DNA from 2 places in the Sporolactobacillus terrae genome. Region 1 is predicted to be linked to the other one. Evidence: riboswitches for the same ligand, from Rfam matches in the RefSeq annotation. Region 1 holds a riboswitch; the other holds the start of a gene.

The links. A riboswitch is a leader RNA that binds a small molecule or an ion and turns the genes downstream of it on or off. The one in region 1 is predicted to bind thiamine pyrophosphate.
Region 2: it holds a riboswitch for thiamine pyrophosphate, as region 1 does, so the genes downstream of both, tenA (thiaminase II) here and K7399_RS05190 (ECF transporter S component) in region 1, are expected to answer to the same signal.

What each region holds. Positions count from the first base shown of each region.
Region 1 covers NZ_CP082837.1:1,140,088-1,144,511, reverse strand. Annotated here, with positions in the region: gene recU (Holliday junction resolvase RecU) at 1-548, opposite strand, end outside; gene K7399_RS05210 (hypothetical protein) at 786-1,085, shown strand; gene K7399_RS05205 (YppE family protein) at 1,195-1,575, shown strand; gene K7399_RS05200 (hypothetical protein) at 1,577-1,780, opposite strand; gene K7399_RS05195 (hypothetical protein) at 1,858-2,406, opposite strand; TPP riboswitch at 2,574-2,670, shown strand; gene K7399_RS05190 (ECF transporter S component) at 2,774-3,370, shown strand; gene K7399_RS05185 (ABC transporter ATP-binding protein) at 3,357-4,424, shown strand, end outside.
Region 2 covers NZ_CP082837.1:1,457,535-1,461,958, reverse strand. Annotated here, with positions in the region: gene K7399_RS06880 (proline-specific peptidase family protein) at 1-505, shown strand, start outside; gene K7399_RS06875 (DUF896 domain-containing protein) at 657-899, shown strand; gene K7399_RS06870 (IS91 family transposase) at 989-2,278, shown strand; TPP riboswitch at 2,529-2,627, shown strand; gene tenA (thiaminase II) at 2,710-3,420, shown strand; gene thiM (hydroxyethylthiazole kinase) at 3,395-4,207, shown strand; gene thiD (bifunctional hydroxymethylpyrimidine kinase/phosphomethylpyrimidine kinase) at 4,204-4,424, shown strand, end outside.

The sequences.
Region 1 (4,424 bases):
TGCGGAATCAATGAACCATGATCCTGAAAGATTCGTTTCGGGATTGATTTGCGGCCGCCGTTTAAAGATTCGTCCCAAGCCGCCGCTAAATAATCCGCATCAAGCAGGAAAATCTCCGAACGCTTTGTGAATTTGACAATGATAAACCCAATACCGCCGTGTCGTTTGATTCGTTTCATATGCTCGACTTGATGGCGATGAAAATTCTTCAAGGGAATATAGTTCTCGTGCGTTGTTTCTTTTGCCTCAAAGTCTATGTATCTCCCTCGATAGATCCCGTTGTAGTCGGTAGTAGATGCTCTACGAAAATAAGCTTCCGTAATTTTGGCAGCACTTCGCTTCGGATAGTCTACATGGACAATTTGTATTGGTGTCGGCTTTTTGTAAATCACTGCCTGATCCGTTTCAATGTAATAACGGTTTGTCACGTTCAAATCTTCTTCTAAAGACATGCCGCGGTGCCCATAGACGATTTCCGAAGCGGGGCCAGATTGGACCGCTTGACTTTTTCCCTTGTAGGGCTGTCCATTGGGATAAAAGACGCTCATGATGCGGCTGCTCCTTTCCTTTCATTCAAAAGCAATGTCGTCTGCTTTATTCTTAGAACAGTATACCAAAGTACGCTTCGAAGGGGTTAATTTTATTTAAAACGGTCCAATCGGTCATGATTGCTTGCGAGAAAGGGCTAGTTTTGAAAGATTGCTGCTAGTTTTGTCGAGTGTGCAGGTGATCCCTCTCTTTTATGGAACCTCTAAATTAATCTAACTAAGAGAGAAGGGACGTACATGCACTCAGTCAAAAGTCTTGGCATGTCGGTTCGTGAACTGAATTTTCGGATGGATTATTTAACCATGCAATTGGAGCAGTTGGATCATAAAATTATGCGCAATAATAGTGAGTTAATTGAACAACAGTTGGATCTGTGCAAAAAAAAGATGGACCATTCAAAAAGGAAAATGAATCAGGTGGATCGGATGCTTGAAAAAGCGGCTCGTGGAACAGAAATATACTATTCAAACCAGCTAGAGTCGATTTTATTCGAACCGAACACAAACGCTTCGAAGGATCAGAACCGTTCAGCCTGAAAGATGTAACAAGCACGCTTGGGTTGACGCTTCATGAGCAGACTTGGTGAATTGACGATTTGATCATGATACACTAAGTTTAATCAACTTGTTTATGGAGTGAATCAGTGTGCCTATTGAATCAAAGTCCCGGCTGCATCAGCTGACGGTAAAGCTGAGGGAACTCAACCAAACCGCCTATAAACAGTATGCGGAACAAACGCAGGATAAAGCTTATCAGACCGATTTTTATGGCAAGGTCAAGCCGTTTGCCGATGCGATGCAAAAGGTTGTTGATGAATGGCATCCATTAGCGGAACATTGGGTCAGAAAACGCAAACCCAGGTATGTTTTTCCAATACAAATTAAAGATACGAGCGATAATTTAACGATTATATGCGTCACGGCATTTCAGAAGGACACGCGCAGACGGCGATTTTATGAAACCATTAAATCGATTGACTATGTTTTGGAAAATATTCAAGAGCAGTTGGAGCAGGATCTAAAGTGAATCAAGCTGCCATCCGGATAAATGAGATCAGAACAAAGATGAAATAAGGGACTCCCAGAAACAGAATTGCATAATACATGATTTTTGTGACCCATTCAAAGCATTCTTCAGCAGAAAGCTGCTCAATTTTTTGTCTGAGCTGCTGCAGCGAATCATTGAATGGTTCATTTTTTTTGGATAATGGTGTGGTATGTGTTTTTTCCATGAATGCTTCCCCCTAATGACTGCCTTTGATAGACTATATGGCTTGTCCGATGAAAATATGCAAAGTAGGTGGAGGATTCAGTGAAGCATTGGTTTTATCTCAGCAATCGTTTTGCCATTGAATGCTTTAAACCCTTCATTGAGTGCAATTAATTTTCCAGCATAAACCGGATAGACGGCGGCAAATCCTCCATTTAGGATATAATGCTGCGTCTGGCTGTATGATTTCAGGAAAAGAAGGTAATCCCCGTCGGCGAGCGGTCCAGTATATCGATTATTTAGAGGATCCGACGGCTGTGGAAGCGGATCGATCCCGGTGGTCAGCAGTTTGACCGGCGCTTGAACGCTGCCTTTGAGCACTTCATGAATCTGTAGCAGTTGTTCTGCATTGACAAAGCGCGCACCGGAAGGCAAGCGTTTTCCGGTATTCCATCTTTTAATTGATTGATTCAGATGCGTGTATACGATAAGGTCCGATTGTTGGATCATGCGCTGGCTGCTTTCCGGTTGAACAGTTTTGATGAGTTCATTCATTGATTCTGCGTGTATGTGGACAGGATGCCAAATAAGGCTGGAAAGCAGGAGAACAGCGACCAGCAGTGTGTGAGAAGAACGACCTAGCGGCATTTTGAGACAGCTCCGATCTTTTTTTGTTTAGCTTGATTCGCAGCGCTGCATTCTATACATGGGAAAGCATTGCTGGATTGGATTATTGACGATCATTCAAGCGGTTAATCTTGAACATTTCGTGAAGGTATAGTATGTTTAATCTGTTAGAAAAACTAAATGATTGGTTCGTCCACTAGGGGTGCTGTTTGCTGAGAGGGCATGGTCCCGACCCTTGGACCTGATCTGGTTAATACCAGCGTAGGAAAGTGGTAACTCAAACGTTATTCAAACCGCTTTCGTCTTACGATGAAAGCGGTTTTTTAAACTTTTCAAACATGGTGACCGGATGAACGGAGGAACAGTCAAAATTAAAGGGGGAACAGATATGGCTCATGAAAAAAGCCGTAATCTGAAGCTTAATTTAACCGACATTCTTGTAACGATCGTGATTGCACTTGTTTTTGGACTGGTTTTTCGCTTAATGGGACCGGTCTATGATTTGGTACAGCCGCTGGGGATACATCTGGATGCACTTCTGTATGGGATTTGGTTTATCGCCGCACCCTTTGCTGCACTTCTAATTCGCAAACCCGGTGTCGCATTCCTGGCAGAGACTGCTGCAGCGCTTGCTGAAATGCTTTTTGCAGGCAGCGGGGGCATTATCAACCTCTATTATGGTTTGCTTCAAGGGGCATTTTCAGAAGCAATTTTTGCCGCATGGCGCTATAAGAAATTTTCGATCGGCGTTGCTTCATTGTCCGCATTCGCTGCATTAATTGCATCAATCATTCTTGATGCCGGCTATGCATACCTGCCCTTACTCGCCGGATGGAATCTTATCTTATACCTCGTTTTTCGCTTGATTGGTTCCATTTTACTTTCAGGGCTATTTCCCTATGCTTTGGTGAAAGGACTTGAGAAGACCGGTGTCACGCAATCGCTTCGCCCGGTAACTAAGGAAGATTACGATGTCCTTAAGTAAGCGGGAAGAGTGGGGCGTTGATCAACTGCGTCTAGCATTCCCTAAGAAAAAATCGATGTTATTTAAAGATCTTTCCTTTCATTATAAGAAAGGTGAGCGAGTATTGCTCTTAGGACCATCAGGATGCGGTAAGTCCACACTGCTTCAAGTTCTTTCTGGTCTCATTCCAAACAGTATCCAATTACCGATGCGCGCAGAACGCTGCGTGATACCGGAAAACTGGGGGTATATTTTTCAAGACCCTGACACTCAGTTCTGCATGCCGTATGTTGATGAGGAGATTGCATTTGTTTTGGAAAATCGACGTGTACCCCGAGAGCAGATGCCGTCTCTGATTCAGCACTATCTGAACTTAGTCGATCTGAATTTGACCGATAATCATCGGTTGATTCGTACGCTCTCAGGAGGGATGAAACAGCGGTTGGCCATTGCCAGTATTCTCGCACTTGAACCGGAAGTACTGTTCGTGGACGAACCGACGGCATTACTTGATCCATCTGGAACCCGCAAGCTGTGGGAGACCGTGCAACAAATTGGAAATGACCGTACATTGATTATCGTTGAACACAAAATTGACCACGTGCTTGATTTCATTGATCGCGTCGTTCTTTTCAACGAGCAAGGCGCCATTTTTGCCGATGGTCCAAAGCAGGAAATGCTGTCTCGTTACGAAAAAAAGCTTGATGAATATGGGGTCTGGCATCCGGGAAGCTGGATGAACTATCGTATTCATCAGCAAAATGATTCAAAGCAATCCGTTCAAGGCGAGGTTCAACTCAGTCTTCATAATTTTGCCGTACTCAGGCAAAAGGAAGTTAAATTTTTTGCTGAATCTTTAAACATTCACAAAGGGGAATGGATTGCAATCATTGGTGAAAACGGGGCAGGAAAAAGCACGATGATTGAAGGCATTATGGGACTTCTTAAATCAAAAGGCAAATGCGTCTGGTCTTTTGGACATCCTGCCGATCATGTGCAATTTGTCTTTCAAAATCCTGAATATCAGTTTGTTACCGATTCGGTACAGGATGAACTCGCTTTCGGCCTTCGGGTT
Region 2 (4,424 bases), 320 kb from region 1:
GACCGACAACATCGATGAATACGTGGCGAACATTAATAAAATTCGTGAGCTCGTGCTGCCCGCCGATGCGGTTTCTTTTATGAAACAATGTGAAGTAGAAAATGATTATGCTAATGATCGCTATCAAGACTATGTCGATCTCTTAAATAAAGGATATGTTGATCGTAAGCAACCTAAAGCTATCTCTCATCTGATTGGAACAATGGCAACCCCCGTATATAACGCATTCCAAGGAGATAATGAGTTTGTTGTGACCGGAAAGCTGAAAGAGTGGGATGTACGTGATCAGATTAAGGACATCAAGGCTCCAACCTTGATTACCTTCGGTGAACACGAAACGATGCCGCTTGCTGCTGCGCACCGCATGGCTGAAACAATTCCGCATGCTCGCTTGACAACAACGCCTGAAGGCGGTCATCACCACATGATTGATAATGCACCGGTTTATTTCAAACATCTGGCTGATTTTATCAAAGATGTTGAGAGCGGAAGCTTTGATAAATAAACCTAAAAATCATGATCAATGATCTTTTTAAAGCAATGTTCAGCCAAAATCGTATTATTAATGGAATTGCTAATTGTAGTAAATTCGTCCAGCAATGATTGAAATCGGATGGAATCCTGTGCGATAATGCAACAAGGAGAACGAAACAGGAGTGATAGAAACTAAAATGCGTTCATTAATTGATGAAATTAACAGGTTGGCGCGGCTTTCGCGGGAACGTTCGCTAACAATACAAGAAAAAAAGCGTCAGGCGGAATTACGCCAAAAGTATTTGAAAAACTTCCGTAGTCGTTTTAAAAAACAATTGGCTCAGATCACGGTTGTCGACCCAACAGGGAAAGATATTACGCCGAAAAAAGTAAAAAGGTTGCGCAAGTCCTCAAATCAGGAGTAAGGATTCCGGGTTTGGGATTTTTTTACAGGTAAAGAAAGTATATGATTTTGGGGGTATCGCAGTGAATATGACTGTGATACCTTTTATTTATGAAACCTAATATTCTTAAACGTATCTTCTTCGATCATCATAGACATTGGGAAGCTTTTAGGAAAAAGTATCAGGGACAGATACGCCCAATTGTCATCAAAGAAGTGGAGAAATTTAAGGATTGTGGAAACCTTAAAAAGGGATTTAAATTGCTGGTTTGCGAAGGTTGTCATGATGTTCGAAAAGTACCTTTTCGATGCAAAGGACGTTTTTGTACCACGTGTTCTATTGGAGAGAGCGAAGAATGGAGCAGACTGCTTGCGGAAGATGTGCTACAAGTCAATCATAGACATGTCATTTTCACAATTGATGAAGGTTTACGTGATGTTTTCCTTTTACACCGGCACTTACTAAAGCCTTTAATGGACGAGGCCGCAAGGCTTATCAAAAACTTTTTTCAGAAGAAAGCGAAAGTGACTCCCGGCATTATTGCTGGTCTCCATACATTTGGATCTCAGCTCAATTTTAATCCGCATGTTCACATGCTTGTGAGTATGGGTGGAATCACTCGCAAAGGAGAATGGAAGTCCTATGACTTCATTCCGTTTAAGATGCTTCGGAAACAGTGGCAGACGGTGGTGCTAAAACTTATTCGTAAACATTTGACTGCGAAAGAGAAGGAGAACGTTCAGCCTCTATTACAGAAAGCTTATTTACAAAATGGAGAAGGTTTCTATGTTCATGCCCCAAGACAACGAGGCCATGTGAAAGAACAACTCCGTTATATTGGTCGCTATATCCGCCGTCCAGCAATTGGACTGAATCGCATCGAAGACTACGATGGTCACAACGTGACCTTTACGTACAAGGACAAAAGAGACAATCAGGAAAAGCGTTTGACGCTTTCAGTTGAAGCCTTTATTGCACGTTTGATCCGTCATATCCCTGACGAGCAGTTTAAAACGATCCGGCATTATGGCATGTATTCTAGAAAAAATAAAAAATTAAGCAAAAAGTTATTAATGGCATGGCAAAAAGTAACAAAGCGCTGGGTCATCAAGGTAAATAAAGTTCTGCGCAGACGTACATGGAGAGAACGGACGATCGCAACTGGCAATAAAGATCCTCATATTTGTCCTAAATGCGGTAACTATTATGAATACAAGGGAGAAGTCTGCCTTGAAGAAGGCAGGTTAGTCATCAAAGTAGCCCTAGGAAGAACGGCAAGAGAGTATCTAGAGGAGGAGATTCGTTATCTCAACCAAAAAACGACGCAAATCGGTCAAAAAGAAAATCGTGCAAAAAACAAACAAAAAAACCGTACGGTTTTTTTGCCTATCGTGTCATGAGAAAGAAGAAATCCCTACACAAATTGTACGAGAAATGGATCTTATGGATGGTGGAGATTCGATCATTCCCCCTCGGTTTTCATGTGAACAATGTGGAGGAGAAATGTATCCTGAATACTACAAAGGGGTTCACGGCCAGGAATACAGAATTAAAGATTATCTCTAAACAAAAAAGGACCGGGCGTATTTTGCCCGGTTTTTCTTATTGAGTGATGTAAGCGCTTATGTTAAAATGAAAACAAATGAATAAACGATCCACTAGGGGAGCGAGAAGCTGAGATTGACTCCGTCAAGACCCTTTGAACCTGATCCGGGTGATACCGGCGTAGGGAAGTGGCTGATCAAATTCCAGCTTTTCACCTTGAGTGATCAACCGCTTTCATAACTGAAAGCGGTTTTCATTTTGTCAAAAAAGAAATAGGGGTGATTAAATGGAGAGTATTTCACTGGTGGCACGGAAACAATGCGATGCGCTGTGGCAACAGAGTTTCAGACATCCGTTGGTGCAGGGAATTAAGAATGGAACCCTTCCTTTGGAACAGTTCCGTTTCTACATCAAGCAAGATGCTTACTATGTACGCGAATTTGCTAAACTGCATGGTATGGCTGCCGCGCAAAGCGATGACGCAGATGTTGTGGCTACGCTTTTAAAAATTGGTCTTGGACTTGCTGAAGGAGAATTGCAGCTGCATCAAAAGCTATTCCAAACGCTTGAAATCAGTGAACAGGAATGGAAGACTTTTCGTCCGGCTCCAGTTGCTTATGGCTATATCAGCCATCTTTACCATGTTGTGAGTAAAGGAAGTTTGGGGCATAGTTTGGCTGCGTTAATGCCGTGCCCATGGCTCTACTATGAAATTGGCTTGCAATTAAAAGATGCACGACCAAAAGAACCGATTTACCGCGAGTGGATTACCGAGTACAGCGGTGAAGGGATCGAGAAAAATATGGAAATTGAGCGTGCGCTGTGGGATGAGACAAGCAGATCAGCATCTGATGAAGAACGTCGCGAAATGATCCATATCTTCATGCAAAGCAGCGATTATGAATATCACTTTTGGGAAATGGCTGCCAATCTTAAAGACTGGCCGACATACGGAAAAGGAGAAAACGCTTATGGTCAAAAATCAACGGTTCATTGAATTGATGGATGAAGTGCGTAAGCAAAAACCATTGTTGCACGTTATTACCAACCGTGTCGCCATTAACGATTCGGCAAATGGAGCACTTGCAGTTGGTGCGTCGCCAATCATGGCCGAAGCTCACGAAGAGGTGGCAGAAATAGCGGCAATAAGCGGGGCGCTTGAGCTTAATATTGGCAATCTAACGCCCTATTCAATTGAAAGCATGCGATTGTCCGGCCGGGCAGCAAATAAAGCAGGTGTACCGGTTGTTCTTGATCCGGTGGGTGCAGGTGCCACGGATTTTCGACTGCAAACGGTTCAGAAACTGCTTGAGAAAGTGAAGGTTGCAATTATCCGAGGAAATGCCGGAGAGATTGCTGCGCTTGCCGGTGAAAAGTGGGCTGCAAAAGGAGTGGATGCGGGCGATGGGAATGGGGATGTCACGGACATGGCGAATCGCGTGGCATTGAGCTGGAACACCGTTGTTGCTGTTTCAGGTGCTGTCGATACAATTACTGACGGAAGACGAACCTACCGTGTGAAAAACGGCCATCCGCTGTTTCCATATATGACCGGCTCCGGCTGTCTGAATGGCGTGATTCAGGCAGCCTATGTTGCTGTTACGTCAAATGCGCTCGAAGCCTCCGTTGCTGCTTCGACGATCTATGCGCTTGCCGGACAGCTTGCTGGTGAAAAATGCGCAGGGCCCGGTTCTTTTCGTCAACACTTGATGGACGAATTATATTTAATGAATGAAGAAAAAATACAACGCTATGCCGCCGTTGAGGATGTGACCGATTTATGAGACCGCAAGTTTTGACCATTGCAGGAACCGACAGCGGCGGCGGTGCCGGGATTCAAGCGGACTTAAAGACGTTTGAGGAACGGGATGTGTTTGGCATGTCGGTCGTGGTGGCGGTGACCGCTCAAAATACAAAAGGAGTTCAAGGCGTCTATCCGTTATCCATCGAAGCGATTGAGGCGCAAATGCGGTCAATCGCCGATGACTTCACCGTTTCCGC